Regions from separate parts of the Pseudomonas triclosanedens genome, predicted to be linked through region 2. Evidence: predicted binding sites of a transcription regulator. Region 2 holds the regulator's gene; each other region holds the start of a gene.
The links. The regulator FliA, encoded in region 2, starts transcription of late flagellar genes. The targets are predictions, from matches to a motif close to CTAAAGTTTNNNNNNNNNNNGCCGNTAA.
Positions count from the first base shown of each region.

Region 1: OU419_RS11430 (methyl-accepting chemotaxis protein) is a predicted target of FliA. The motif match lies at 4,715-4,742, and genes of this name have one in related genera.
Region 3: OU419_RS23090 (methyl-accepting chemotaxis protein) is a predicted target of FliA. The motif match lies at 3,817-3,844, and genes of this name have one in related genera.

Region 1 is NZ_CP113432.1:2,417,616-2,427,537, reverse strand. Features, by position in the region: gene OU419_RS11440 (NADP-dependent oxidoreductase) at 1-811, shown strand, start outside; gene OU419_RS11435 (SulP family inorganic anion transporter) at 1,004-2,740, shown strand; gene OU419_RS11430 (methyl-accepting chemotaxis protein) at 2,708-4,663, opposite strand; gene OU419_RS11425 (hypothetical protein) at 4,926-5,300, shown strand; gene OU419_RS11420 (flavin reductase family protein) at 5,278-5,886, opposite strand; gene OU419_RS11415 (hypothetical protein) at 5,969-6,247, opposite strand; gene OU419_RS11410 (GFA family protein) at 6,350-6,697, shown strand; gene OU419_RS11405 (zinc-dependent alcohol dehydrogenase family protein) at 6,925-7,944, opposite strand; gene OU419_RS11400 (LysR family transcriptional regulator) at 8,259-9,173, shown strand; gene mexE (multidrug efflux RND transporter periplasmic adaptor subunit MexE) at 9,423-9,922, shown strand, end outside.
Region 2 is NZ_CP113432.1:2,127,737-2,137,658, reverse strand. Features, by position in the region: gene OU419_RS10065 (CheW domain-containing protein) at 1-529, opposite strand, end outside; gene OU419_RS10060 (ParA family protein) at 621-1,409, opposite strand; gene motD (flagellar motor protein MotD) at 1,458-2,342, opposite strand; gene OU419_RS10050 (flagellar motor protein) at 2,507-3,247, opposite strand; gene OU419_RS10045 (protein-glutamate methylesterase/protein-glutamine glutaminase) at 3,247-4,347, opposite strand; gene OU419_RS10040 (chemotaxis protein CheA) at 4,399-6,636, opposite strand; gene OU419_RS10035 (protein phosphatase CheZ) at 6,668-7,453, opposite strand; gene OU419_RS10030 (chemotaxis response regulator CheY) at 7,479-7,853, opposite strand; gene fliA (RNA polymerase sigma factor FliA) at 8,031-8,780, opposite strand; gene fleN (flagellar synthesis regulator FleN) at 8,777-9,607, opposite strand; gene flhF (flagellar biosynthesis protein FlhF) at 9,776-9,922, opposite strand, start outside.
Region 3 is NZ_CP113432.1:4,981,369-4,991,290, reverse strand. Features, by position in the region: gene OU419_RS23110 (1-acyl-sn-glycerol-3-phosphate acyltransferase) at 1-280, opposite strand, end outside; gene OU419_RS23105 (CPXCG motif-containing cysteine-rich protein) at 420-602, shown strand; gene OU419_RS23100 (putative signal transducing protein) at 602-868, shown strand; gene OU419_RS23095 (SOS response-associated peptidase) at 888-1,499, shown strand; gene OU419_RS23090 (methyl-accepting chemotaxis protein) at 1,639-3,777, opposite strand; gene OU419_RS23085 (M48 family metallopeptidase) at 3,968-4,786, shown strand; gene OU419_RS23080 (NAD-dependent epimerase/dehydratase family protein) at 4,844-5,827, shown strand; gene OU419_RS23075 (ketosteroid isomerase-related protein) at 5,920-6,363, opposite strand; gene OU419_RS23070 (TMEM165/GDT1 family protein) at 6,465-7,046, opposite strand; yybP-ykoY riboswitch at 7,136-7,256, opposite strand; gene OU419_RS23065 (amino acid permease) at 7,301-8,758, opposite strand; gene OU419_RS23060 (class I SAM-dependent methyltransferase) at 8,876-9,880, opposite strand.

The sequences.
Region 1 (9,922 bases), 290 kb from region 2:
GGTGGCCATCGGCGAGGTGATGCGCGCCCTGGGCGTAGGCAAGGTGATCGCCTCGCAGCACCCGGACTTCAAGGTCGGCGACGAGGTGAACGGCGCGCTCGGCGTGCAGGACTACTTCCTCGGCGAGCCCAAGGGCTTCTACAAGGTGGACAGCCAGCGCGCGCCACTGCCGCTGTACCTGTCGGCGCTGGGCATGACCGGGATGACGGCCTACTTCGGCTTCCTCGATGTCGGCAAGCCGCAGGCCGGCGATACCGTGGTGGTTTCCGGCGCCGCCGGCGCGGTGGGCAGCGTGGTCGGACAGATCGCGAAGATCAAGGGTTGCCGCGTGGTGGGCATCGCCGGCGGCGCCGACAAATGCCGCTATCTGATAGACGAGCTGGGCTTCGACGGCGCCATCGACTACAAGGCCGAAGACGTCAACGCCGGCCTCAAGCGCGAGTGTCCCAAGGGTGTGAACGTGTTCTTCGACAATGTGGGCGGCGACATCCTCGATGCGGTGCTGGCCCGCCTGGCCCCCAAGGCGCGGGTGGTGATCTGCGGTGCGATCAGCCAGTACAACAACAAGGAGTCGGTGCGCGGCCCGGCCAACTACCTGTCGCTGCTGGTGAACCGTGCGCGCATGGAGGGCATGGTGGTAATGGACTACGCCCAGCGCTTCCCGGAAGGCTTCAAGGACATGGCGGGCTGGATCGCCACGGGCGAGCTGAAATCGAAGGAAGACATCGTCGAGGGACTGGAAACCTTCCCCGAAACGCTGGCGAAGCTGTTCAGCGGCGAGAACTTCGGCAAGCTGGTGCTGAAAGTCTGATCCGCAGCGCGATACCCATACAGGCGGTGCGCCAGGACCTGCCCTCCGCCGCCGGGTATCGCGGCATTCCACACAGGAAGTGAGAGAGCGTAGGCATACGGCACTTCGCTCGCTATCTCGATGATTTCCGACAAGCCGTAGGCAGGCTTTCCATCTAAGATTTCCCTTGGTCGATTCCAAGGAAGATTCCGCATGCCCCTAGCCCGCTGGCTGCCCGGCCTGGACAGTCTGCTGCACTACCGTCGTGACTGGCTGCCTCGCGATATCCAGGCGGGCCTGTCGGTGGCCGCCGTGCAGATTCCTACCGCCATCGCCTATTCGCAGATCATCGGCTTTCCGCCCCAGGTCGGGCTGTATGCCTGCATCCTGCCGATGCTGATCTACGCGCTGGTGGGCAGCTCGCGACAACTGATGGTAGGCCCGGACGCTGCCACCGCGGCGATGGTCGCCGCTGCCATCACGCCACTGGCGGCGGGCGATCCGCAGCGCCTGCTGCAGTTGTCGATGATCGTCGCGGTGCTGGTTGGCGCGCTGTCGATCGCTGCCGGTTTCGCCCGCGCCGGCTTCGTCGCCAGCTTCCTTTCGCGGCCAACCCTGGTGGGCTACCTGAACGGTATCGGCCTGAGCCTGATCGCCGGCCAGCTCGGCAAGCTGCTGGGCTACCACAGCGAAACCAGCGGATTCGTGCGGGGCTTGATCGCATTGCTGCGCAACCTCTCCAACACGCACCTGCCAACGCTGACGCTGGGGGTTTCCACACTGCTGTTGATGGTTGTGCTGCCGCGTTTCTACCCGAAGGTTCCAGGCGCGCTGGTGGGCGTGCTGTTCGCCACGCTGGCGGCGGCGCTGCTGGGGCTGGACCAGTACGGCATCAAGCTGCTGGGTGAAGTGCCGCAGGGGTTGCCGACGCTGATGTTCCCGCACACCACCTACGAGGAGCTGGGCAGCCTGTTCCGCGACGCGATGGGGATCACCATCATCAGCTTCTGCAGCGCGATGCTCACCGCGCGCAGCTTTGCCGCGCGCCACGGCTACAGCGTGGACGCCAACCACGAGTTCATGGCGCTGGGCATGGCCAATATCGGCGCGGGGATTTCCCAGGGTTTCGTGATCAGCGGCGCGGATTCGCGCACCGCCGTGAACGATATGGTCGGCGGCAAGAGCCAGATGGTCGGCATCGTCGCCGCGCTGGTGATCGGACTGGTCCTGCTGCTGTTCAGCAAGCCGTTGGGCTGGGTGCCGATGCCGGCGCTGGGCGCGGTGCTGCTGATGGCCGGCTGGGGGCTGATCGATTTCCGCGCGCTGCGCGGTTTCTGGCGCCTTAGCCGGTTCGAATTCGCGCTGTGCGTGCTGACCACCGTGGGCGTGCTGAGCGTTGGCGTGCTGCCGGGGATCTTCGTGGCGATCATGCTCGCGCTGCTGCGCCTGCTCTATCTCACTTATCGGCCGCACGATGCGGTGATGGGCTGGGTGCATGGCATCGACGGGCAGGTGGAACTGGAGCAGTACCCCAACGCACGCACCCTGCCGGGCCTTGTGATCTACCGCTTCGACGCGCCCCTGCTGTTCTTCAACGCCGACTACTTCAAGCAGCGCCTGCTGGAAGTGGTGGCCAAGGCTCACCAGCCGCGCGCGGTGCTGCTCAACGCCGAAGGTATCCTCAACCTGGACATCAGCGGCCTGACCACCCTGCGCGAGGTGCAGCAGACTCTGGAGGCCAAGGGTGTTCACCTGTCCCTGGCACGGGTGACGGGAGAGACGCTGGCGATGCTCAAGCGTTCCGGCCTGCTCGGTGAAGTGAAGCCGCCGCTGGTATTCAGCTCGGTGCGCGCCGGGGTCAACGCCTATCGCCGCTGGCACCAGCAACGCAAGGCGGAGCACGCCTGGGACCAGCCCTCAGAGTCGAAACTGACCGACCAGCCCCTGTAGTTCGCGGCTCAACTGCGCCAGCTCGACACTCGACGAGGCGGTGGACTCCATCGCCTGTGACGACTCGTCGGCGATGCCACGGATACTGGTGACGCTGCGGCTGATTTCCTCGGCCACCGCGCTCTGCTGTTCGGATGCGGCGGCGATCTGCTGGTTCATCTGGTGAATCACCGCCACCGCCGATGCGATGGTGCCCAGCGCGGCCTCGGTCTGTACGGCATCGCTGACGGTCATTTCCACCAGCGCATGGCTGTGCTGCATACGCTGTACCGAGGTGCTGGCGCCATTCTGCAGGGCGGCGATCAGCCCTTCGATCTCGGCGGTGGATTGCTGGGTACGCCGCGCCAGCGCCCGCACCTCGTCGGCGACCACGGCGAAACCGCGCCCCTGTTCGCCGGCCCGCGCCGCCTCGATGGCGGCATTGAGCGCCAACAGGTTGGTCTGCTCGGCAACATTCTTGATCACGTCCAGCACGCTGCCGATGCTCTGGCTCTCGCGCCCCAGTTGTTCGATGCTCTGGGTGGCTGCGCGCACCGCGTCGGCCAATTGCTCGATGCGGCCGAGCGTCTGGCGCACCACTTCCTGCCCGCTGGCCACCTTGCCGTCAGCCTGTTCGGCGGAGTTGGCGGCCTCCTCGGCATTGCGCGCCACGTCATGGACGGTGGAGGCCATCTGGTTCATCGCCGTGGCCACCTGATCGGTCTCGGCCTTCTGGTTGTTGACACCGAGCTGCGTACGCTCGGTAACGCCGGACAGCGCCTGCGCCGAGGCGGTGATCTGGCCCACGCCGTCACGCAACCGGCTGACGATACTGCGCAGGCTGTCGGCCATGCTCGCCACGGCACTCATCAGTTGCCCCACTTCGTCCTTGCGGCTCACCTCGATACTGGCGCTCAGATCACCCTCGGCGATCCGGCTGGCCAGGGCGATCACCTGGCGCAACGGGCGCACGATCATCCAGGTGATCAGCAGCGAGGCCAGCGCTCCCACCAGCAGCGCCAGCGCGGCGGAACCGAGGATCAGCGCGGCGTTGGTGCGCAGGCCGGCGAGCATGGCCGACTGCTGCGCGGCGTAGGCGTCGTCCACCAGCTGCATGACTTCGGCGGCGCGCTCGCTCATCTGCGCATGTACCTGTTTTTCCTGGTCGAGGGCGGAGGTGTACTCGTCGAGCTTCTCGACGAAGGCGTTGATATTGGTGATCACATCCTTGAGCACCGACACGTAGGTCGGGTCGGTGATGCTCGCCTGGAGCTGGCTGGACAGTTGCAGCGCCTCGCCGGCGGACTTGATGCGGCCATCCGCGGGTTTGTCCGCGCCGCCGCTCTCCACCCGCGAGCGGGCTTCATTCAGGCCCTGCAACACCAGGCGATACAACTGGCTGACCTGCGCCGCCTGTTGCAGCAGCTCCTCGCCCTTCTGTCCCTGGGATTCCTTCAGTTCGTAGGCGCCGTCGTCGGCCAGGCTCGATTGCAGGATGTCGAGGCTGTTGGAGGCGCCGCTGACCGACCAGGTCGCCGCATCCAGCGACAGCCGCCGGCTCTTGCTGGATTTCTCAAAGCTCTCGAAGGCGGCCAGGTAGCCGGCGATGCCCTGCTCCACCCGATCCATGGTCGCTGCCTGCTCCGGCAGGGCCTTGAGCCGCGCGACCCGTTCGCTCAAATCCCCGGCATGCTGCCGCAGCGCCTGGGCCGCAGCGGGATTGGCGTCCAGTACGAAATCCTTTTCGCTCTGGCGCATCTCCAGCACGATGCGGTTGATCGCCGACATGTCGTTGAGCACATCGAAGCGCTGGGAAATCGAGCGCAACGAGGTGACACCGATCACCGCCACCAGCGCCGTCAACAGCAGCACCAAGCCGAATCCGATGGCCAGTTTCCTTGCCGTTCCCATGTCGGCCAGACGTCGTTGCATGAAGGCAACCATGCCATCCTCCCCGCGTGCAGGCGATCCTTCGATGCGAAGGTCTCCTGATCGTTGTCGTCGCTTTTGCGGGGAACATTAGGAGCGCCGTCGGATGCCGAACAAGAGCCGATGGCGGTGATGGCACTCTGATGCTGCGCACGGATATGCAGAGGTCGCATCCAGAACAGTCACAGCGAGTTCCCACCACCAAAGCAGAGCCTTCCGACAGCCAATCCTCGCCTTGTCAGGCACAGTCCGTCGCCCACATCAATCAGGAGGCGACATGCAAGCCCGTTATCGACTGGTCCTTAAACATCCCGCACCAGGCTTCGGCACTCGCCTGGAGTTCCCGGCGCTGTACCGCCAGACCGCACTCATCGAACGCATGTTCGCCGAACGCGGGCTGGCGCCGCTGCGGCAGTTCGTCTGCCCGCCGGGCCCCGCCAGCGACTGGTTCCGCGCCGACGACGGCCGCCGGCTGGCCCATGAGCTGATCTGCTGCGTCCACCGCGACCCGCAGCGCTTCGACAACGCCACGACGCTGCTCGACGAACTGTTCATGTTCAGCGAACAGTTGGAAGTGGCGTACCTGAGCGGCAACCGCTGGCACTTCGAGGAGGCCGCCGGCCCTTGCGCTACTTCGGGCGAATCATGTTGAAGGTGTCACGAGTGTAGCTGTACTGGGTACCGCCCAGGCGCCCCACCAGGTCGAGCTTCGCCGGGTCGACATGGCGTTCGTCGCGCATGACGCCGTCGTCCACGTGCGCCAGCAGCACGCGGGCGAAGATGAGGTAGCTGCTGGGCTTGTCCGCCGGGTACGGGATGATTTCCGCCAGTTGGCACTCGAATGCCACCGGCGCGCCCAGTACCCGTGGCGGCGTGACCCGCTCGCTGGGTACGGTGGCGAGATCGGCGTGCTCGATCTCGCTGACGCCGTGGGGCAGCCAGGCGGCGGTGGCGTTCATGGCGTCGGCCTGGGCCGCGCTGACCAGGTGGATAACCAGCTCGCCGGTTTCGCGCACGTTGCGCAGGGTGTCCTTGACGCTGCCGTCGTCACGCACGCTGGTGTTCACCATGAGGGTCGGCGGCTCGTCGCTGATGACCTGGAAGAAGCTGAACGGCGCCAGGTTGCTCTTGCCGTCGGCGGACAGCGTGCAGACCCAGGCGATCGGGCGTGGAGTGACGGTGGAGGCCAGCCAGCGATAGGCATCGGCTGGCGCGAGTGTGCTGAAATCGAGCTGCATGCGTGTTCCCCTGACTGCCGGACGGATCAAAATGTCCGTCCGGCGATTATGCCCGCGCCAGAGCCTCCGGGCGACGCTCGTATCAGCGCCCGGCCCGCGACTCCTTGATGTAGAAGCGCGCCTTGCTGGCCTGATCCAGGCAGCCGCCGTAGGACTCGACCTGTTGTTCGGTCTTGGCGGCAGTGATCAGGGTCAGGGCCTTGGAATAGCTGACGGTACCGGCGAAACCCTCGGCCTTGGCCAGGTCCAGCTCCTTCCAGGCGGCGTTCAGTTCGTTGGCGCAGCTATCGCGGTTGACCGTGGTGCCGGAGCAGCCGGCCAGCAGCAGGCTGGCCGCCAGTACTGCATAGAGTGCCTTCATATCGATCTCCGTGGTGTTGTGCAGGCGATTTCCAGCTTAGACGGCCTCCGCCGCACATGCCGGCTACACTGGCTGTTCGTCCACTCTACGAGGAGAGCGATCATGCGCTATCAGGGAAGCTGCCATTGTGGCGGCATCGCTTTCGAGGTGCAGGGCGAGGTCGGCGAGGTCATCGAGTGCAACTGTTCGATTTGCAGCCGGCGAGGCTCGCTGCTGTGGTTCGTGCCCAGGGACAAGCTGCAACTGAGCACGCCCGAAAGCGCCATGAGCAGCTACACCTTCAACACCCACCGCATCCAGCACCGCTTCTGCCCCACCTGCGGTTGCGCGCCACTGGCGTTCGCCAGCGCGCCCGACGGCAAGCCGATGGCCGCCATCAACGTGCGCTGCCTGCCGGAAGTCGACATCTCGACGCTGACGGTGCGGCATCACGACGGCAAGAGCCTGTAGCGGGAAGACCGCGAAACAGCGGACCGGTTGGCGCATGGACACTCCCCCAGCGCAGCGATGCCCATCGGGTATCACGCGGCTCCGCTGATGGGGATCGCAAGCTCTCCCAAGCTTCGTTTCTGGCGTTCGATGCCCTGGCGGAACCCTGGGCGCTGGCCGCGGGCCAAAATCCGCCGGCACAAAAAAGCCACCCCGAAGAGTGGCTTTTCATTCTCACCGATGATGGATCACTCCGGCATCTTCATCACGACACGACCACCGCCAGGGCAGGTTTCCATGTAGCAGTTCGCGTCGTGGTACTGGGCGAAGTCGAACACGCGGTCGATGCTCGGTTTGAGCAACTGGTCGGCGGTCATCTGGTTGATCGCGGTCAGCGCCCGCTGCACGGCCTCATCGTTGCGAACCAGGCCGATATCGGGCTGGCCGGTGAAGTCCAGCACGCAGTGACGATAGAACTGCAGGTGCTTCTTGAACGCCGCGCAGGCCGGGAAGGCTGCGTCGTTGCCGCCGTTGATGCCATAGAGGATCAGCTTGCCGCGCGGGGCCGCAACATCACCCAGCAGCTTCATCTGCGGACCGGCGCACTGGTCGAGAACGATCTCGACGCCCTGGCCCTTGGTGAAGCGCTCGACTTCCAGCACCAGGTCCTGTTCCTCGGTATAGATGATCTTGTCCGCCCCCAGGCCCTTGAGGAACTCGCGGGTTTCCTCATGGCTGGTGGTGGCGATCACCTGCGCGCCAAGCGCCTTGGCCAGTTGTACCGCCTGGGGTGCCAGGCAATGGCCGGCCTCGGTGATCAGCACGCGCTGGCCGGGTTTGATCTGCGCCAGCTCGACCAGCGCGAAATAGGAATACAGCAGGCCGGTGTAGTGCACGGCGGCTTCGACCGGGGTGAGTACTTCCGGGTAGCGAGTCAGCGACGTGCGCGGCAGGACGACGTGGTCGCCCCAGGCCGGGTACAGATTCGGCGAATTCGCCGGAAAGCTGGCAACCGCAACGCCGGGCTCGAGGTCATCGACCCCGTCGCCCACGGCTTCGACGATGCCGGACAATTCATAACCGATGCCCGCCGGCAGCTTGGCCTGATCCGGGGCGAGGTTCTGCCGCCAGAGCACGTCGCGCCAACTGACGCCCAGCGCCTGGGTACGGATCAGCACTTCACCCGGCCCCGGTTGCGGGGTCGGCATTTCCTCGATCTTCAGGACCGAGGCATCACCGAACTGGTGGAAACGGATCATGCGGGACATCACATACCTCGCGTTCTATTGCTTCATAGCCACGGACTCTATCCGGGCTTTCGGGGTGACGCCACCGTCCACCATTGATAATTGACATAAATGGCGATGATTCGGCGTCCGCCTCCAACCCTTGCCTGGCGCGGCCCGGGCGCTCTGCGCCGGGTTTGCGCGCGGCATCGCGCAGCAGTCTGGACGCCCGAATCGACCGACTGGGCCGGGGCGTGATTCTCGATAAAAAAGTGGAAATTGATCAAGGACTTATCTGACAGACTTGACTCAAGGCACGGTCGGCCTCACTTTTCCCCCATCGTCAGGGAGTCCCCATGAATCGCAACGACCTACGCAAGGTTGACCTCAACCTGTTGATCGTTTTCGAAACACTCATGCACGAGCGCAGCGTGACCCGCGCAGCCGAGAAGCTGTTCCTCGGCCAGCCGGCGATCAGCGCAGCCCTGGCGCGCCTGCGCGGTCTGTTCGACGACCCGCTGTTCGTTCGTACCGGGCGCAGCATGGAACCCACCGCGCGCGCCCAGGAAATCTTCGGGCACCTGTCCCCTGCACTGGACTCCATCTCCACCGCGCTGAGCCGCGCCGCTGACTTCGACCCGGCCACCAGCAAGGCGGTGTTCCGCATCGGCCTGTCCGATGACGTGGAATTCGGCCTGCTGCCCGCGCTGTTGCGCCGCCTGCGCTCCGAGGCGCCAGGGATCGTCCTGGTGGTGCGCCGCGCCAACTACCTGCTGATGCCACAGCTGCTGGCCTCCGGGGAAATCTCCGTGGGCGTGAGCTACACCGACGAACTGCCGGCCAACGCCAAGCGCAAGACCCTGCGCCGCAGCACCTGGAAAGTCCTGCGCGCCGACTCGATTCCCGGCACGCTGACGCTGGACGACTACTGCGCGCGCCCGCACGCCCTGGTTTCCTATGCCGGTGACCTGGACGGCTTCGTCGACCAGACGCTCGCCGAGATGGACCGCAAACGCCAGGTGGTGCTGGCCGTACCGCAGTTCGTTGGCCTCGCCCAGTTGCTGGCAGGCACCGACATCATTGCCACCGTGCCGGAATACGTGGCGGCGGCGCTCACCGCCGCCGGCGGCCTGCGTGCCGAAGAACCGCCCTTCCCCACCCGCCTGGCCGAGCTGTCGATGGTATGGCGCGGCGCCCAGGACAACGACCCCGCCGAGCGCTGGCTGCGCTCGCGCATCACCATGTTCGTGGGCGACCCGGACAGCCTCTGAGGCACCGCTCCCCTGGCGTGAAGCGCGTCGGCGCTTCGCCCCCCGCAGGCGTCTGTCGCCTGCGGGAGCGCTCTATCCCGGCAATTCCCGTGCCCAGCCTCACTATCTATTCCTGCGCATGGCGCAAAGGCATTTATCACTCCACGTGATAATCAAAATTCGCTCGTTCGATTAGTTACTTGGCGCGCCCGAAAGCAGACTCCGCCCCATCAGAAGTCCCATAACTAATTAGAACGCTGGAGTCTTTCCATGGAGCGAAATCTCAACACCTTGCGTATTCCGCTGGCGTTAGCCGCCGCACTGGTGCTCAGTGCCTGCGGCAAGGCCCAGGATGCGGCGCAGAACATGCCCGCACCCAAGGTCAGCGTGGCGGAAGTCATCGAGCAGCCGATCAACGAGTGGGACGAATTCACAGGCCGCCTGGAAGCCCCGGAGTCCGTCGAACTGCGACCCCGCGTCTCGGGCTACATCGACCGGGTGACCTTCCGCGAAGGCGCGCTGGTGAAGAAAGGCGACCTGCTGTTCCAGATCGACCCGCGCCCGTTCCAGGCCGAAGTGCATCGCCTGGAAGCCCAACTGCAGCAGGCCCGCGCCAACCAGACCCGCACCGCCAACGAAGACGCCCGCGGTGTGCGCCTGCGCGCCACCAACGCCATCTCCGCGGAACTGGCCGACGCCCGCAGCGCAGCCGCCGCCGAAGCCAAGGCGGTGGTCGCGGCGACCCAGGCGGAACTGGACAACGCCCGCCT
Region 2 (9,922 bases):
AGCCAAGGCATACCAGCGGTACCGCCAGCGTCAGGCCTGCAACGTCGAACAGCAGACACTCGAATGGCTCGGCCGCCCAGGTCGGACGGCCATCATCCAGCAAGGCCAGCGGCGCAGCCGGCAATTCGGCGCTGCCCGGCTGACGCAGCTCGATGACCTGCGCCAGTTGCGCCGGTGCCTCCGGTTCGACTGGCGGCAAGCCGATCGGCTCAGGCTCGGCCCGGGCGACGGCCGGCTCGCGGGCGAGGCTCAGGCGCGCATCGCGCACCTGCTCTTCGAGCACGGCGGCCTCGAATTCGTCCAGGCTGATGCTGTCGTGCTGCGGCTCGACCAGCGTTGGCTGCGGCTCGGCAACCGGCAGCACGACAGTCTCGACGCTCGCCAGGGCAACCGGAGCCGGCGCCTCGGGCGCGGCAACGGGCGCCGCCAGCGGCTCGTCGGCGAAATCTTCGAAGGCGTCCTGCAACAATGAGTCCAGGTAGGACTGCAGCGCAATCTGGGGACGCGTGGCGGTAGCGGAACGACTCATGGGTGATGACCGCGCAGGGTGACTATCCAGCCTATCGGCAGCTCAACGGTGAGACTTGAATACTCTCGTCGGAAATTCATGCTCGCCATCCTCACGCCACCTGCGCCGCCGGCAGTTGGGCCAGCAGATGCTTGAGCAGCGCGCGGTAGGCGATCACGCCGCGGCTGTTGGCATCGTTGCGCGACGGCACCAGGCCGTGCCGGCTGGCATCGCGCAGCTTGGTGTCGACCGGCACGAAAGCCTGCCAGAGCGTATCCGGGTAAGTGTCACGCAGTACTCGCAAGGCGCCCAGCGACGCCTGGGTACGGCGGTCGAACAGGGTCGGCACGATGGTGAACGGCAGTGCCTGCTTGCGCGAGCGGTTGACCATCTTCAGCGTGTTGACCATTCGCTCCAGGCCCTTGAGCGCGAGGTACTCGGTCTGCACCGGGATTACCAGGTGCTGGCTGGCCGCCATCGCGTTGACCATCAGCACCCCCAGCAACGGCGGGCTGTCGATGATCGCGTGGTCGAACTGGTTCCACAGTTGCGCCAGGCTGCGGGAGACCACCAGGCCCAGGCCGTTCTGCCCGGGCGACTGGCGTTCCAGAGTGGCCAGCGCGGTGCTCGAGGGCAACAGGCGGATGTTCTCGTGGCTGGTCGGCAACAGCAGTTGCTCCGGCAGCCCCTCGGGCACGTTGCCCTGGTGCAGGAACAGGTCGAACACGCTGTGCTCCAGGGTATCCGGATCGTGTCCGAAGTAACTGGTCATCGAGCCGTGCGGATCGAGGTCGACGATCAGCACGCGCTTGCCGGCGTCAGCCAGCAGGCCCGCCAGGGCGATGGAGGATGTGGTCTTGCCGACGCCACCTTTCTGGTTGGCTACCGCCCAGACTTTCATAGTGCTCGCTCCCCGCTTGCACAGGGTCGGATCAGGGTAAGCATGACATCAGTTCCCTGCTGCCGACGACGAAGAATTGACGGCGCCACTGCCGGGCGCCTCGCTGGCAACCACTGGTGCAGATTGCGTGCCAGCGCGACGCAACGCCGGGTCAGGCTGCGCCTTTGCGCTGCCCACGCCGCTCAGGCTGCGGCGCACCTCCAGGTTACGCGAAATCACCAGCACTACCCGACGATTGCGTGCGCGGCCATCCGCCGTGGCGTTGTCCGCCACCGGCTGGAATTCACCGTAGCCCACCGCCGCCAGGCGGCTGGCGTCCAGGCCGTCCTGGGCGAGCATGCGTACGATGCTCGCCGCGCGCGCGGTGGACAGCTCCCAGTTGGTCGGGTACTGCGCATTGTGGATCGGCACATTGTCGGTGAAGCCCTCGACATGCACCGGGTTGCGGTACGGCGCCAGAATCCCGGCGACCTTCTCGATGATGGCGAATGCGGCATCGTTGGGAACCGCATCCCCGCTGGGGAACAGCAGGCTGGAGTTGAGGGTGATCTCGATCCAGAACTCGTTGCCGCGCACGCTGACCTGATCGCTCTTGATCAGTTCGCCGAACGCCTCGCGCATGCTTTCGGATATCTGCTGCAGGGTATCCGGGTTGCCCTGCGCCTGGCCCTCGTCCTGCGGATCGGTCATCGACTGGTCCGGCTGCTGGGTGCGCGGGCGCTCCTCGCCGACCGGAATCGGACGGATCGAGCGGTCGGCCTGGTTGAACACACCGGTCAGGGTTTCCGAAAGAATCTTGTACTTGCCCTCATTGATCGAGGAGATCGAATACATCACCACGAAGAAGGCGAACAGCAGGGTGATGAAGTCCGCATAGGACACCAGCCAGCGCTCGTGATTCTCGTGTTCCTCATGGTGTCTGCGACGCGGCATGTCAGTGGCCTGCGCTATCGTTCGACGGAATCGGCCAGGGGCTTGCTGCCACAACGGCGCGACGAGCCCTGGTTGCGCTCTGGCAATGAGCGCCAAAGCAGCCTGGGAGCCCCAGGCACCGGAGATGGCTCGGAGAATCGATCAAGCAGGCCACTTGCCCCTCCTCAGCCGACAAAGCCTTGCAGCTTCAGCTCGATGGACCGCGGGTTCTCGCCCTCAGCAATGGACAACAGGCCTTCCATCAGCATTTCCCGGTAGCAGGACTGGCGCATCACAATGCTCTTGAGCTTGTTGCCCACCGGCAGCAGCAACAGGTTGGCCAGGCCGACACCGTAGATGGTGGCGACAAAGGCCACGGCAATGCCACTGCCCAACTGACCGGGATCGGCGAGGTTGCCCATCACGTGGATCAGGCCCATCACGGCACCGATGATGCCGATGGTCGGCGAGTAGCCGCCCATCGCTTCGAACACCTTGGCCGCCGCCAGGTCGCGGCTTTCCTGGTTGTACAGATCGACTTCGAGAATGCTGCGAATGGCTTCCGGCTCGGCGCCGTCCACCAGCAACTGGAGCCCCTTGCGCGCGTAGGGATCGCGCTCGGCGTCAGCCACGGATTCCAGGCCCAGCAGGCCCTCCTTGCGCGCGGTCATGCTCCAGCCGACAACGTGATTGATGCCACCGACCAAGTCTACCTTCGGCGGCAGAACCATCCAGCGCAGCATGGTCAGGGCGCGCTTGAGCACCGCTACCGGTGTCTGCAGCAGCGCGGCGGCCAGGGTGCCGCCGACCACGATCAGTGCCGCCGGGCCGTTAGCCAGCGCGCCGACGTGCCCGCCCTCGAGGAAGTTGCCACCGATGATGGCAACCAGCGCGAGGATCAGGCCGACCAGGCTGAGGACATCCATCAGCCACATGCCTCGGTCAGATGGCGGCCGATATCGTCCAGGCTGTACACCGCGTCGGCCAGGCCGGCCTTGGCAATAGCCATCGGCATGCCGTAGATCACGCAACTGGCCTCATCCTGCGCCCACACCTGGCTGCCACCCTGCTTGAGCATCCGCGCGCCTTCGCGACCGTCGGCGCCCATGCCGGTGAGCACCACCGCCAGAACCTTGTCGCCATAAGCCTTGGATGCCGAACCGAAGGTGACGTCCACGCACGGCTTGTAATTCAGGCGCTCGTCGCCGGGCAGGATGCGCACCGCGCCGCGCCCGTCGATCATCATCTGCTTGCCACCCGGCGCCAGCAGGGCCACGCCCGGACGTAGCAGGTCACCATCCTCGGCTTCCTTGACGGTGATCTTGCAAAGCTTGTCCAGCCGCTCGGCGAAGGCCTTGGTGAAGGCCGCCGGCATATGCTGGATCAGCACCAGCGGCGCGGGGAAGTTGGCAGGCAGCTGGGTCAGGACCCGCTGCAGCGCCACCGGCCCACCGGTCGACGTGCCGATGGCTACCAGCCGGTAGGGCTTACGCTTTGGGGCGGCGGAGGTCGCCGGCGCCGGAGCGGCCGGCGCGCTGGTGATGGGCGCATGGCGCGCAGGAGCGCTCGCGGCGCCACTGGCCGGTGTGCCGGCCGCAGGGGGCGTGGCGTAGGCAGCGTAGCGACGGTTGGCGCGGGCAATGGTATGGACTTTCTCGCACAGCAACTGGCGAACCTTGTCCGGGTTGCGCGAGATGTCCTCGAAGTTCTTCGGCAGGTAATCCACCGCGCCGGCATCCAGCGCGTCCAGAGTCACCCGTGCGCCCTCGTGGGTCAGCGAAGAGAACATCAGGACCGGCGTAGGGCAGCGCTGCATGATGGTCCGTACGGCAGTGATGCCGTCCATCAGCGGCATCTCATAGTCCATCGTGATCACGTCGGGCTTGAGCGCCAGCGCCTGGTCGATCGCCTCGCGGCCATTGGTGGCCGTGCCGACTACCTGGATTTGCGGATCGGCGGAAAGAATCTCCGAGACACGGCGGCGGAAGAATCCCGAATCGTCCACCACCAGGACTTTGACAGCCATAGACACTCCTGAGTAAAGCCTTGCCGCGCGCGGGCGTCCCCGCGCGCGAAATCAGATACGCCGCGCGTAACGCTTGAGCATGCTCGGCACGTCGAGGATCAACGCGATGCGCCCGTCCCCGGTGATGGTCGCCCCGGCCATGCCCGGCGTGCCTTGCAGCATCTTGCCGAGCGGCTTGATCACCACCTCCTCCTGGCCCACCAACTGATCGACCACGAAGCCGATGCGCTGGGTGCCGACGGAGAGAATCACCACGTGGCCTTCGCTGGACTCGTCGCACTCGGCGCCCGGCACCAGCCAGCGCTTGAGGTAGAACAGCGGCAGGGCCTTGTCGCGGACGATCACCACTTCCTGGCCGTCCACCACGTTGGTGTTGGACAGGTCGAGATGGAAGATCTCGTTGACGTTGACCAGCGGGAAGGCGAACGCCTGGTTGCCCAGCATCACCATCAGCGTCGGCATGATCGCCAGGGTCAACGGGACCTTGATGACGATCTTCGAGCCCTGGCCCTTGGTCGAGTAGATGTTGATGATGCCGTTGAGCTGGGAAATCTTGGTCTTCACCACGTCCATGCCAACCCCGCGGCCAGAGACGTCGGAAATCTCGGTCTTGGTCGAGAAGCCCGGGGCGAAGATCAGGTTGTAGCAATCGGACTCGGAGAGACGGTCGGCGGCGTCCTTGTCCAGCAGCCCCTTCTCCACGGCCTTGGCGCGCAGCACGTCCGGGTCCATGCCCTTGCCGTCGTCGGAGATCGACAGCAGGATGTGGTCGCCTTCCTGCTCGGCAGACAGCACCACGCGGCCGGAACGCGCCTTGCCCGCAGCCTCGCGCTCGTCCGGGCCTTCGATGCCGTGGTCGACCGCGTTGCGCACCAGGTGCACCAGCGGGTCGGCGAGCGCCTCGACGAGGTTCTTGTCGAGGTCGGTCTCTTCGCCGATCAGCTCCAGGTTGATCTCTTTCTTGAGGTTGCGGGCTAGGTCGCGGACCTGCCGCGGGAAGCGGCCGAAGACCTTCTTGATCGGCTGCATGCGCGTCTTCATGACCGAAGACTGCAGGTCGGCGGTGACCACGTCGAGATTGGAGACAGCCTTGGCCATCGCTTCATCGCCGCTGTTCAGGCCCAGGCGCACCAGGCGGTTACGCACCAGCACAAGCTCGCCGACCATGTTCATGATCTCGTCGAGACGCGCGGTGTCCACACGCACGGTGGTTTCCGCCTCGCTTGCCGGCTTCTCGGCAGCGGAGGCAGCAGCGGCGCGCGGCGCTTCGGCTGGCTTGGCGGCTTTCGCCGGTGCCGGTGCCGGCACGGCGGCGGGCTTGCTCTGCGGCGCAGGGCTCACGGCCGGCTTGGCGGCTGTAACGGGTTCCTCCTTCGCCCCGGTGAACTGACCCTTGCCATGCAGCTCATCGAGCAGCGCTTCGAATTCATCATCGGTGATGTTGTCGTCGCCACCGGCGGCCGGCACGGCCTCGGTTTTCCCGGCAGACGCGGCGGGCTCGGCAGCGACGGACTCTTCCTTCGCGCCGGTGAACTGGCCCTTGCCGTGCAACTGGTCGAGCAGCGCTTCGAATTCGTCGTCGGTGATATTGTCGCCGCTGGCGGCAGCCGGCGCTTCCTCGGCAGGAGCCGGCGCAGCGCTGACGGGCTCACTCGCACCGCCGAACTGCCCCTTGCCGTGCAACTGGTCGAGCAGCGCTTCGAACTCGTCGTCGGTGATCTCGTCGCCGGCGCCGCCTTCGGCAGCAGGCGCGGCGGCAGGCGCGGCAGGTGCCGGCTCGAGGGCATCCATCAGTTGCTCGAACTCGGCATCGGTGATGTCGCCGTAGGTGGCAGCAGCCTCCTGCACCGGCTCGGCGGCAGGCGCAGCGGGCGCCTCGGCCGCCGCCGGCTCGTCGCCACCCGGCTCGGCCAGGCGCGACAGCGCGGCCAGCAGCTCCCGGGATGCGGGAGTCGGATCTTCCTGGTCACGCACCTGCTGGAACATCACGTTGACGGTATCCAGCGCCTGCAGGACCACGTCCATCAGCTCGGCGTCGACCCGGCGCTCACCCTTGCGCAGGATGTCGAACACGTTTTCCGCGATGTGGCAGCACTCCACCAGCGCATTGAGCTGGAGGAAGCCCGCCCCACCCTTGACGGTATGGAACCCACGGAAAATAGCGTTGAGCAGGTCCATGTCATCGGGTCGGCTTTCAAGCTCGACCAGTTGCTCGGACAGTTGCTCGAGAATCTCGCCGGCCTCCACCAGGAAGTCCTGGAGGATCTCGTCATCGGCGTCGAAGCTCATTCGGTGCTCCCTCTACAGCGTCAAGCGACGCTCAAAAACCAAGGCTGGACAACAGGTCGTCGACATCGTCCTGACCGGATACGACGTCCTTTCTTGTATCGGCAGCAATCTGCGGACCTTCACCCTTGGAAGATCTTTCTTTTTCGACGGCATCGCTCATGCCCTTGTAGTCATGCTCGATACCCGCATAGCGATCCACCTGGCCGGCCATCCAGACCAGCTTGACCAGGTTGGTCTCCACCTCGGTGACCAGCTTGGTGACGCGCTTGATCACCTGCCCGGTGAGGTCCTGGAAATCCTGCGCCAGCAGGATGTCGTTCAGGTGCGCGGAAATCTTCCGGCTATCCTGGGCGCTGATGTAGAGGAACTGCTCGACGCGCCTGGCCAGCTCGCGGAAGGCATCCGGGCCCAGCTCGCGGCGCATGAAGCGCGACCAGTCCTCCTGCAGCGTCTTGGCTTCGCTCTCGATGTGCGAAACCACCGGGGAGCACTCTTCCACCAGGTCCATCGTGCGGTTGGCCGCTTTCTCGGTCATCTGCACCACGTAGGACAGGCGATCGGTAGCGTCGGCGATCTGCGACATTTCCTCGGCATGCCGGGAACTGGGATCGATCTGGAAGTTGACGATGGCGTTGTGCAACTCGCGGGTGAGCTTGCCGACTTCTTGATAAAGCCCGCGATCACGCGCCTGGTTGAGCTCGGAGATCAGTTGCACGGCGGTCTGTACTTCGCCGCGTTCGAGGCAATCGACCAATTCGCGCGCGTGTTTTTTCAGGGTCGACTCGAAGTCACCCTCGGATTCGTTGACGAGATCCATGACGCCCTCTCGGCTTTCGAGTCGACTAGCTGCCGACCCGCTCGAAAATCTTCTCGATCTTTTCCTTCAGCACCTGGGCGGTGAAAGGCTTGACCACATAGCCGTTGACCCCGGCCTGGGCCGCTTCGATGATCTGGTCGCGCTTGGCTTCGGCGGTGACCATCAGCACCGGCAGGTGCTTCAGGCGCTCGTCGGCGCGGACCGCACGGAGCAGGTCGATGCCGGTCATCCCGGGCATGTTCCAGTCGGTGACGAGGAAGTCGAAGTTACCGCTGTGCAGCATCGGCAGCGCAGTAGTGCCGTCGTCGGCTTCTGCGGTGTTGGTGAACCCCAGATCCCGCAGGAGGTTCTTGATGATGCGCCTCATCGTGGAGAAGTCGTCCACGATGAGAATTTTCATATTCTTGTCCAAACCGACCTCCATCGATACCAGACGCGCCCTGGCGGGCGTGCCGTCAATTCATCGAGCGCCGTGCGCTCATCCATAGAGGGCGACGTCAAAGGGACGTCACCCAGAAGAAATCTGAGACCCTGCGAATTTCCTTTCGGAAAAGGCCGACGGGAAACTACCCGAAGCTCAGTGCGCGCGCCACTCCGCCAGACGTGCCCGCAGGCGCGCGGCGCACTGACTGTGCAACTGACTGACCCGGGACTCGCTGACACCAAGCACTTCGCCGATCTCCTTGAGGTTCAGTTCCTCGTCGTAATACAGGGCCAGCACCAGCCGCTCGCGTTCGGGCAGCTTGGTGATGGCATCGGCGAGCGCCGCCTGGAAGCGTTCGTCTTCCAGGCCGTGGGAAGGCTCGTTGTCATGGTGCGAAGCGTCTTCGCTCAGACCCGCGCCGTGCTCGCCGTCCTGCAACAGATCATCGAAGCTGTACAGGCGGCTGCCCTGGGTGTCGCTGAGGATGCCGTAATAATCTTCGAGACTCATATTGAGTTCGGCAGCAACCTCCTGATCTTTAGCGTCGCGTCCGGTTCTGGCTTCCACCGTGCGGATCGCGTCGCTGACCATGCGGGTATTGCGGTGCACCGACCGCGGTGCCCAGTCGCCCTTGCGCACTTCGTCAAGCATGGCCCCGCGGATGCGTATGCCGGCGTAGGTTTCGAAGCTCGCGCCCTTGCCGGCGTCGTACTTCTTGGATGCTTCCAGCAGGCCGATCATGCCGGCCTGCATCAGGTCCTCAACCTGCACACTGGCCGGCAGGCGGCCGAGCAGGTGGTAGGCGATCCGCTTGACCAGCGGTGCGTACCGCTGGATCAGCTGGTCCTGGGAGTTCTGCGCCTGCGCCTTGCTGTACATACGCGCTCCGGAGGCCGTCATCATACGGCCGAACCCGTGGTCGGATGCTGCACCAGGCGTTCGACGAAGAACTCCAGGTGCCCTCGGGGGTTGGCTGGCAGCGGCCAGCTATCGACCTTCTGCGCCACCGCGCGGAAAGCCAGCGAGGCCTTGCTGCGCGGGAACGCCTCATACACCGAACGCTGTTTCTGCACTGCCTTGCGCACCGATTCGTCGTAGGGAATGGCGCCAACGTACTGCAGCGCCACATCGAGGAAGCGGTCGGTCACCTTGGTCAGCTTGGCGAACAGGTTGCGACCCTCCTGGGGACTGTGAGCCATGTTCGCCAGCACGCGGAAACGGGTCATGCCATAGTCGCGGTTGAGCAGCTTGATCAAAGCGTAGGCGTCGGTGATGGAGGTGGGTTCGTCGCAGACGACCAGCAGTACTTCCTGCGCCGCGCGCACGAAGCTCACCACCGAGTCACCGATGCCCGCCGCGGTGTCCACCACCAGTACGTCGATGTTTTCGCTGATGTCGCTGAACGCCTGGATCAGGCCGGCGTGCTGCATGGGCGTCAGGTGCACCATGCTCTGCGTCCCCGATGCCGCCGGGACGATGCGGATACCGCCGGGCCCCTGGAGGATCACGTCGCGCAGATCGCACTCGCCTTCGATCACGTCGGCCAGCGTACGCTTGGGCGTAAGGCCCAGCAGCACATCGACGTTGGCCAGACCCAGGTCGGCATCCAGCAGCATGACTCGGCGGCCGAGGTCGGCCAGCGCCAGCGAAAGATTCACCGACACATTGGTCTTGCCGACGCCACCCTTGCCACCGGTGACTGCGATTACCTGAACGGGATGCATGCCCATATCAATACCTTGTCTCGTCGTTCAGCCGATGCGCCCCCTGGCGCTTCGGCCCTGCCGGCCGCGGTGCTCTACCGCTTCCAGCGCTCGCGGATCGTCTCCCAGAGCATCCGCATTGCTCGGGCGGCCCTGCCGGCCACCCGCCACCCCACAACGGGGCTTTCAATTCGTTCAGCCGGCGCGACGCACCGGCTGCTGGTAAAGGCCGGCGAACATGTCGGCCATTGCGTCCTCGCTCGGCTCGTCCGGCGCCTGCAGGCTCACGGCGCGGCTGACCAGTTGGTGGCTGCGCGCCACCTGCAGATCATCCGGAATTCG
Region 3 (9,922 bases), 2.9 Mb from region 2:
CGCCGGAGTAGGTGACGCCGTCGGTAGCATGCTCGATGGTACGGTCGACGTAGGGCTCGAACTTGTCCTGCAGTGCGACGACGCTGCGGATGCCGGTGACTTCGCGAGCCAGGCGATGGGCTATAAGTGGTCTGAGCAGCCAGCCGAGCGGGCCGGACAGGCGCGGGAAACGGTAACGCGCGAGCGCGCCGAGGAAGGCGTCATCGCTCAGCAGGCGTTGCAGGACGGCCGGGACTTCGGCGTCGTTGTACGGTCGGATGGCTTCGAACTCGCCCATCATGCTCTCTTGAAATTCATGGGGTATCACGGGCCGGGGTGCGCGCTAGGCGGCCCGGAGGGTTGTTGCCGGGACCGAATGGTCGCGACGGGCACCCTTGAAGACCGCGCGATTATAAACGGAAGTCACAGTGGAGCCAGCGATGCTAGAGACTCAGGCATACATCTGTCCTTATTGTGGCGAGCCGGCCGATACCGTGCTCGACCTTTCCGGCGGCGACCAGAGCTACTATGAAGACTGTCCGGTGTGTTGCCGGCCGATCCTGTTCCAGTTGCGCACCGACGGTGTGGACTGGTCGCTCGACGTTCAGCGCGAGGACGACTGATGCAGCGAGTCTACGAGCCTGCGGACCTGATAGAGGCCGAGTTGCTGGTCGCAATGCTGGCCAGCGAGGGCATTTCTTCGCACCTGGGAGGGCGCCACCTGCTCGGCGGTATCGGCGAGTTGCCGATGCTCGGGTTGTTGCACCTGTGGGTCGAGGATGACCATGCCGAGCGCGCGCGGGAGTTGATCGCCGCGTACAATGCCGCGCAACCCGTTCCCGGGCCGGTCGACGACATGGAGGCTGGTCCGGGCGTCCTGCTGTGCTGAATCTTCTCTCCGAGTCCCCATGACCAGCCGTTATGCCCTGTTCCGCTGGAATCGCGAGCTTGCCGAGAGCGCAGGCTTTCCCGCCGATCTGCAGCCGCAATGGAATCTTGCGCCTGGCGCGCGCGTGCTGATGCTGCGCGAAGAGGGTGGCGTGCGCTGCGCCGAGCTGGCGCGCTGGGGGCTGACTCCTGCGTGGCTGAAGGATCTGTCGCGGACTCCCGCCCACGCGCGAGTGGAAACCATCGCCGAACAGCCGATGTTCCGCAATGCCTTCGCGCAGCGCCGTTGCCTGCTGCCGGCCAATGGCTTTTATGAGTGGCGCGGCGTGCGCAAGCGGCCGCACTGGGTTTCCGGTGGCGGTCTGATCTGTTTCGCCGGGGTATGGGAGGCGTACCCGGTGGAAGGGCACACCTATTACAGCGTGGCAATGCTGACCCAGGCCGCGGGCGACATGCGCCGGCCGTTGATCCTCGATGCGCGAGAACAGGAGCAGTGGCTGTCGAACGATACCGATACCGCGCGGTTGCTGGAGCTGCTGCAACTGCCCCAGGCGCGGCTGCGCGAGCAGGTGCTGGCGCACTTCGTCAACGACCCCACGTGCAACGGGCCGGAGTGCCTGACGCCGGCTTGAGCCGCTTCCCTCACAGGCGCGGACCTTGTCCGTGAAATCCAGCGCGGCGGAGTCCGCTCCCTGGGGATCAAGAATCGCCTGACGCTGAAATATCCCTGCAGGAGCGCTACTCGAGGCCGCTCCTGCAGGTAATCGGGACTTACACCTTGAACTGATTCACCAGCCGGCGTTGCTGCTCGGCCAGCTTGGTCAGTTCGGCGCTGGCCTGGGACGCTTCGTCCGCGCCGCCGGCGACCTGGTTGGCGACCATGCCGATATTGCTGACGTTGCGGTTGATGTCTTCGGCCACCGCGCTCTGCTCCTCGGCGGCGCTGGCGATCTGGGTGTTCATGTCGTTGATCACCGACACTGCCTGGGTGATCGACTCCAGAGCCTGTGCCGCTTCCTGGGCATGGCGCACGCTGTCGTCGGTCCTGTCCTGGCTTTCCTGCATCACCTGCACGACTTCGCGGGTGCCCTGTTGCAGTTGCTGGATCATCGACTGGATTTCTTCGGTGGCCTGCTGGGTCTTCTGCGCCAGGTTGCGCACTTCGTCGGCGACCACCGCGAAACCACGCCCCTGCTCACCGGCACGCGCCGCTTCGATGGCGGCGTTGAGCGCCAGCAGGTTGGTCTGTTCGGCGATGCCGCGGATGGCGACGAGGATCGCGTTGATGTTCTCGCTGTCGCGGGCCAGGGTCTGGACCACGCCGACTGCACGACCGATCTCGCTGGCCAACGCCTGGATCGCCGTCGCACTGCTCTCGACGATGCGCTTGCCCTGGTGCGCGGCCTGGTCTGCGTGATTGGCAGCTTCCGCCGCATGGGTAGCGTTGCGCGCCACGTCCTGGGCGGTGGCTGTCATCTCGTGGACGGCCGTGGCTACCAGCTCGATCTCGGCCAGTTGCTTCTGCACGCCCTGGTTGGTGCGGATGGCGATGTCGGCGGTGTGTTCCGAGGAGTCGCTGACATGCTGCACCGAGGTGACTACCTGGCCGATCATGCCCTGCAGCTTGCCGAGGAAGGTGTTGAAACCCCTGGCGATGGAGCCCAGTTCGTCAGCGCGGTCGCTGGAAAGCCGGCGGGTCAGGTCGCCTTCGCCCTTGGCGATGTCATCGAGCATGCCGACCAGTTGGCGCAGCGGACGGGCGATGCCGTGGCCGACCAACCAGATCACCGCGAGGCCGATGGCGGCGATCAGCAGGCCCACCAGGGTCATGCCCAGGGCATCGCTGTCGCGCTGGGACTTCAGGTCCGATTGCAGTTTGTTCAGTTCGCCCAGCAGCGCTTCCTGTGGCAGTTGCAGCATCAGCGTCCAGCGCGCGCCGGTGTCGGCGATGGTGAATGGCAGGAACAGCTCGATGTGGCCGTGCTCCTTGTCGACGGAGGTCAGCGGCTGGTCCAGGGTGAGCCTGGACAGGTTGGCGACTTCGTTGGAATCCAGCACGCTGCTGGCGGGCTCACCGAGCTTGGCGGGGTCCTTGGTGTAAGCCACCAGGCGACCGTTGCTGGAGATCAGCGCCATCTCGCCTGCGCCGTCGTAGAGGTTGCTGTCGGCGTTCTTCAGCAGTTCCTGGATGAAGTCCAGCGACAGGTCCACGCCCACCGCCCCCTTGAACTGGCCATTGACCAGGATTGGCGCGTTGAATGAAGACATCAGCACCATCTTGCCGCCCATCTCATACGGCGCCGGGTCGATGATGCAGGGCTGCAGCTTCTCTTTCGGGCACAGGTAGTACTCGCCTTCGCGCACGCCGGTAGGCTGCATCTTCTGGCTTTCCAGGGTGTCCCCCATCGCTTCGACGGTCAGGCTGCCATCCTTGCGATACCACCACGGCATGAAGCGACCGCTGGCGTCGTAACCCTCGCCGGTGTGGCCGGCGAATTCGCTGTCCCGTCCGGCGAAGGCGTCGGGTTCCCAGCCGGCGAAGGCGTCGAGCAGCTTGGGGTTCTGCTCGACGGTGACGCGCAACAGGTTGGACATCTCGGCGCGGGTGATGTCCAGCGCCGGCGTGCCGCTGGCGTCGAGCTTGCCCATCTGCGCATTGGTGTGGGCGAGGTCCTTGGCGACGGTCAGCGGGTACTCCAGTTCGCGCTGGATCTGGCTGACCTGGCCGCGCGCCAAAGCTACCAGACGATCATTGATCACCTGTTCGAGCAGCGCCTGGGTACGCTCCTGCACCAGGGCCTGGGTTCGGGAGCCGGCGAACAGCGCGTACAGCACCAGTGCCGCGACCACTGCCAAGACGCTGGCTCCGGCCAGCGCCACCACGGAAAACTGGATCGACTTGAATTTCATACGGGTACCCGAATGTCCCAGAGCTTGCGTGTTCCTCCTGTATCGGCAGGTGGCGCGAGATTCTTAGCCGGTGCTTGTAAAGGGTTGTAACGCCCCTGTATGCCGCCTGTTGCAGGATGGTTGCCGGCCACCTGGGGGCGGCCTACCATGCGCGCTGTCCAAGGAAAATGAATTGCTTCAGGAGTGCATCATGCCCAGCGTATTTCGCTTCGCCGGTCTGGCCGCGGCCCTTTTGCTGGCCGGGTGCCAACAGGTGAATACAACCAGCGGCGGCGTCGTTGGCGTCGAGCGCAAGCAGAACATGTTCAGCATGTTGTCGAGCGCGCAGGTCGACCAGATGTACGCGCAGTCCTACCAGCAGACTCTCGGCGAGGCGTCCAAAGCCGGCAAGCTGGATGCCAGCAGCAGCGATGCCAGGCGCGTAAAGGCCATCGCCGCGCGGCTGATCCCGCAGACCGGCACCTTCCGTCCGGACGCACCGTCCTGGCAGTGGGAAGTCAACGTAATCAAGAGCGATGAGCTCAACGCCAATTGCGGCCCTGGCGGCAAGATCATCGTCTACACCGGCCTCATCGATCAGCTCAAGCTGACCGACGACGAACTGGCGGCGGTCATGGGCCACGAGATTGCCCACGCCCTGCGCGAGCATGGCCGCGAAGCCATGTCGCGCGCCTATGCGGTACAGATGGGCGAGAACCTTGGCGGCGCGCTGCTCGGCCTCGGCAAGGACAGCATGCAGTTGGCCGATCAGGTGGTGCAATACAGCCTGACCTTGCCCAACAGCCGCCAGAATGAGAACGAAGCCGACCTGATCGGCCTGGAATTGGCCGCCCGTGCCGGCTATAACCCCAACGCTGCGCTGACGCTGTGGCAGAAGATGAGCCAGGCTGGCGGCAATGCGCCGCCGGAAATCCTCAGCACCCACCCGGCCGACAGCACCCGGATGGCTAACCTGCAGGCCGCCATTCCGAAAGTGATGCCGCTGTACGAGCAAGCCAAGGCCCGCTGAGCGGAAGCCGGGAGCGGCGCGTCATAGCGCCGCTTTCTCAGTGAACAGGGAGCGCCCGTGAAAATCGCTGTACTCGGAGCCACAGGGCTTCTGGGCCATCACGCCGCCCGCGCCATCAAGGCCGCGGGACACCAGTTGGTGCTGATCCACCGGCCATCGTCGCAGATCCAGCGGCTGGCCTATCTCGAACCGGAATGCAGGGTGGCCGAGCTGTTCGATCACCAGGGCATGGCGCGTGCGCTGAGCGGTCTGGACGCGGTGATATTCAGCGCCGGCTACTACCCGGTGCGGCCACGCCGCTGGCAGGAAGAAGTGGCCAGCGCGCTGGACCAGACCAATCATTTCTATGCCGCCTGCCTGCAGGCAAAGGTGCCGCGCATCCTGTATGTCGGCTCGGCCTTCGCCATGCCGCTGCACCCGCAGGGACAGCCCGGACACGAAGGTCTGTTCTACGAGGGCCTGCCTACTGGCAAGAGCGCCTATGTCATGTGCAAGTGGGCGCTCGACGAGCAGGCTCGCGAACAGGCGCGTGGCGGGCTGCCGGTGGTGATCGGGATTCCGGGCATGGTGCTGGGCGAGCTGGATATCGGCCCGACCACTGGCCGCCTGATTACCGCCATCGGGCACGACGAGATGCTTCACTACGTGCCGGGACGGCGCAACGTCATCGACGCGGCCGAGGCCGGTCGCGGCCTTTTGCTGGCGCTGGAGCGCGGGCGAGTGGGCGAGCGCTATCTGCTGACCGGGCAGAACATCGAGATGGGCGAGCTGACCGCCACCATCGCCCGCCTGCTGGGCAAACCGGTGCCGACGCCGATGCCGCTGCATCGTGCCCGCGCACTGGCGACCCTCGGGCGCTGGCGCTATCGGCTGACCGGCAAGGTGCCGCTGCTGGACGATACAGCGATCGAAGTGATGGCCGGAGGGCAGTTCCTCGATGGGCGCAAGGCCCGCGAGGAGTTGGGGTTCGAGTCGCGGGTGCCGCTGGAGGATACCCTGGAGCGGGCAATCGCCTGGTTCCAGGCCAACGACTATCTGTGATCGGCCCGATACCCGCAGCGCAGGATGTGTGCTCGATTCCTGCGGAGGAAGGCCCGGCGTTCACCGGGTCTTTTTCATTGCAGGGCCGTGCCTCAGGGCAGCGCCTTCTCGGAGAAGGGGCGGTTCTGCAGCCCCATCTGCGCGCGGAAGCTCTCCATGTCGAACAACGTACAGAGCTCCTGCACCTGCCCCTGGCTGTTGAACACCCAGAAGCCCATCGCGGAAATGCTGACGATCCGGTCGCTGACCGGGTAGCCCAGCACGGGCCGGGAAATACTGCCCATCAGCGTGCTCCAGGTGAAGACCTTGTTGCCTTCGCGGATGCACTCCTCGACAGCCACTTCCAGGTCGCTCATGCCGCTGCGGATCTCCTCCACCAGCTTGCGGTAGCCGAGGTTGTCCAGCGGTCGCTCGGTGAAGGCGCTCTTGTAGAGGAAGTCTGGGCTATGGAACTGCTCGACCAGGGCCAGATGCCCCTTGTTCCAGGCGAGATCGATGTGCTGGCGAGCGAGCTTCTTAAGGTCCTTGTCCGACATGGCGCCTTCCTGAGTGCAGGGACGATGGCGCACCACTGTGTATCGGATGCGATACACAGGCATTGGCCGGCGCGCCAGCGTCTCTTTCGATGCGCGTCAGTTCAGAGCGCGCCACCCAGGCTGAGCGCATGCCAGGCGGCGGCCAGGCCGAGAACGGCGAAAGCGGCGGCGGCCAGACGGCGGATCAGGTTGAGCGGCAGGCGTTCGGCAGCGAAGTTGCCGGCCAGGACCACCGGTACGTTGGCGATCAGCATGCCCAGGGTGGTGCCGATCACCACCAGCCAGAAATGCGGGTACTGCGCGGCCAGCATGACGGTAGCCACCTGGGTCTTATCGCCCATTTCGGCGAGGAAGAACGCGATCAGGGTGGTCAGGAAGGGGCCGAACTTCTTCAGCGAGCCTTCTTCGTCATCGTCGAGCTTGTCGGGAATCAGTGTCCAGGCAGCCACCGCCAGGAAGGAGGCTGCCAGTACCCAGCTCAGTGTGGTTTCGGAGAAGAAGGAAGCGACCCAGCTACCGACGGCGCCAGCGGCGAAGTGGTTGGCCAGGGTGGCGGCGATGATCCCGGCGATGATCGGCCAGGGCTTGCGGAAACGCGCGGCAAGGACGAGCGCGAGCAGTTGCGTCTTGTCGCCAATTTCGGCCAGGGCAACGATCAGGGTTGGGACGAAGAGGGATTCCATCAGGCTTCCTAAGGGGCGGGTCGACTAATCACCATGACACGTGCCACCTGCCCGCCCCGGGTCAGGTTGCTCGTGTCATAGGTCTTGTCAAACCCGGAGCCTGAGCGATGCAGGCTGGGGTCGCACGCGCCATGATCTGCGGATCAAGTGTGTTGACGCGTACCGGGCGAGTTGGGAACTCGCGGGAGACTACTCCCCTAGGACGGGGCGCATTCTGCCCAAGTCGTAGGACTTGGGCAAGCCTGCGTGTCGGATCAATCGTGCTTGGGACGGATATCCATTTCGTCGTAGCGAATGAACCGGGTGCCGTTCTTCAGGCGATAGCCCAGCCAGACGGCCAGGAACAGCGGAATGGTGATGTAGGTGGCAATCAGCCCGGCCCAGTCCACGTGCTCGCCGACGAAGGCGCGGTAGTTCTGTCCCAGGGTGATGATCAGGCAGAGGGTGAAGGCGAACAGCGGGCCGAACGGGAACCATTTGGCGCGATAGGGAAGGCTGTTGAGGTCGCCGCCCTGCAGCACGAAGCCCTTGCGGAAGCGGTAGTGCGAAATGGCGATGCCCAGCCAGACGATGAAGCCACACATTCCCGAGGCGTTGAGCAGCCAGGTGTATACGGTCTTGTCGCCGACGAAGCTGGTAAGGAAGCACAGCGCGCCGATCAGCGTGGTGGCGTAAAGGGCATAGCGCGGCACGCCGCTTTCCGAGACCTGGGTGAACAGTCGCGGAGCCTTGCCCTGGGTAGCCATCGTGTAGAGCATCCGGGTAGATGCGTACATGCCGGAGTTGCCGGCGGAGAGGATCGCCGAGAGGATCACCGCGTTCATCACACCAGCCGCCGCGGCCAGGCCCGCGCGCTCGAACAGCAGGGTGAACGGCGAAGTGCTGATGTCGCTGCTGTCGGTCTTGAGGAGGTTCGGGTCGGTGTAGGGGATCAGCATGCCGATCACGAAGATCGACAGGATGTAGAACATCAGGATCCGCCAGAAGACCTGGCGGATCGCAACGGGGATCGATTTGCGCGGGTTTTCCGACTCGCCGGCGGCGACGCCGATCAGCTCGGTACCCTGGAACGAGAACCCGGCGATCATCGCTACCCCGATCATCGCTTGCAGGCCACCGACGAAAGGCGCGTCGCCAGTGGTGAAGTTGCTGAAGCCGGGGCTGTCGATGCCGTGCATGATGCCGATGATGCTGGCCAGGCCGATGCCGATGAATATCACAACGGCCACTACCTTGATCAGCGCGAACCAGAACTCGCTCTCGCCGAAGCCTTTCACCGAGAAGAAGTTGAGCATGAACATGATGGCCAGGAAGCCGGCGCTCCAGTAGATGCCTTCCACCTCGGGGAACCAGAATTTCATCACCAGTTGCGCCGCTACCAGTTCGGCGGCGATGGTCACCGCCCAGTTGTACCAGTAGTTCCAGCCCATCGCGAAGCCGAATCCGTCGTCGATGAAACGGCTGCCGTAGGTGCAGAACGAGCCCGAATCTGGGATGTACGCTGCCAGTTCGCCGAGGCTGGTCATCAGGAAGAAGACCATCAGGCCGATCAGCGCATAGGCCATCAATGCGCCGCCGGGGCCGGCGGTAGCGATGGTGCTGCCGGAGGCGACGAACAGGCCAGTGCCGATGGAGCCACCGATGGCGATCATGTTCAGGTGGCGTGGCTTCAGGGAGCGCTTGAGATGATGCGGCTTTTCCTTCGGCCCCATGGCGAATGTCAGTTCGACGTCATCTTTGATTCTTCGATTCACGGGTGTCCTCGATTGTCAGGGCGAGCGGGGGCGTGCCGATCCATTGGCTCGGTGGAGTGTAGTGCGAGCCTGCGGTCAGCGCCGCCGGGCGCTGTAAATACGGAAGCCGTCAGCTTCGGCCAGGGTCTGGCACGGGCCGAGGTGCTGTTCGATCAGCGGCGGATACTTCAGGAAACTGTTGGCCACCAGGCGCAGCTCGCCGTTGCCGCGCAAGTGGCGCGCAGCCTGGCGGAGCAGATGTTCGGTGGCGGCGTAGCTGGTATGCACGCCCTGGTGGAAGGGCGGATTGCTGACGATGGCGGCCAGCTCGCCCGGCGCTGCGTCGATGCCGTCGCCGGCGATCACCTCGGCGTCCAGGCCGTTGGCGGCCAGGGTCAGGCGGCTGCTTTCGATAGCGAAGGCGTCTACGTCCAGCAGGGTGAGCCGGCTTGCGGGATAGCGTCGCTTGAGCGTCGCGCCGAGTACCCCGGCGCCACAGCCAAAATCCAGCAGGTGGCCGTCGGCCAGGCCGTCGAGATGCTCCAGAAGCAGAGCACTGCCGCGATCCAGGCGGCCGTGACTGAATACGCCGGGCAGCGTGATGACCTGCAGCGGCCCGTCGGCCAATGGCAGTTCATAGCGTTGCGCCAGGGCGTCCAGGTCCGGCGCGGCAGGCGCCTCGTCGATGTGCGTATGCCAGAGCTGGCAATGGCGGGCACTGTCGAGCTTGCTGGCGCGGCCGAACGTTGCGAGCTGCTTGCTGGCACGCTCGACGCCGGCGCGCTTTTCTCCAACCAGGTAAAGCTCGCCCGCCGGCACGCGGCTGGCCAGGGCGTCGAACAGGTAGTCGGTAAGCTCGCGGGATTTGGGCAGGAACAGCACGGCGGCGTCGAAGTCGCCGGCTGGCGGTGTTGCGCCGAAGTGGCAGCGTTGCGGGTAGCGGGCTTCCAGTTGGCGTGCTTCGCCTGCGTGCCAGCTCCAGCCTTGCGCCTGTGGCAGCGCGCCGAGCAGTGCGTCGGCGGGCAGGCCGGCCAGCAGCACGCGGCCCTGGAAGCGCTCGATCTGGCGCAGCAGCACTTCGCTGGTAGGGGCGTTGGACATGCGGCCTCCTCGAAAAAAGGGCGCGAGTTTAGCAGGGCTGCG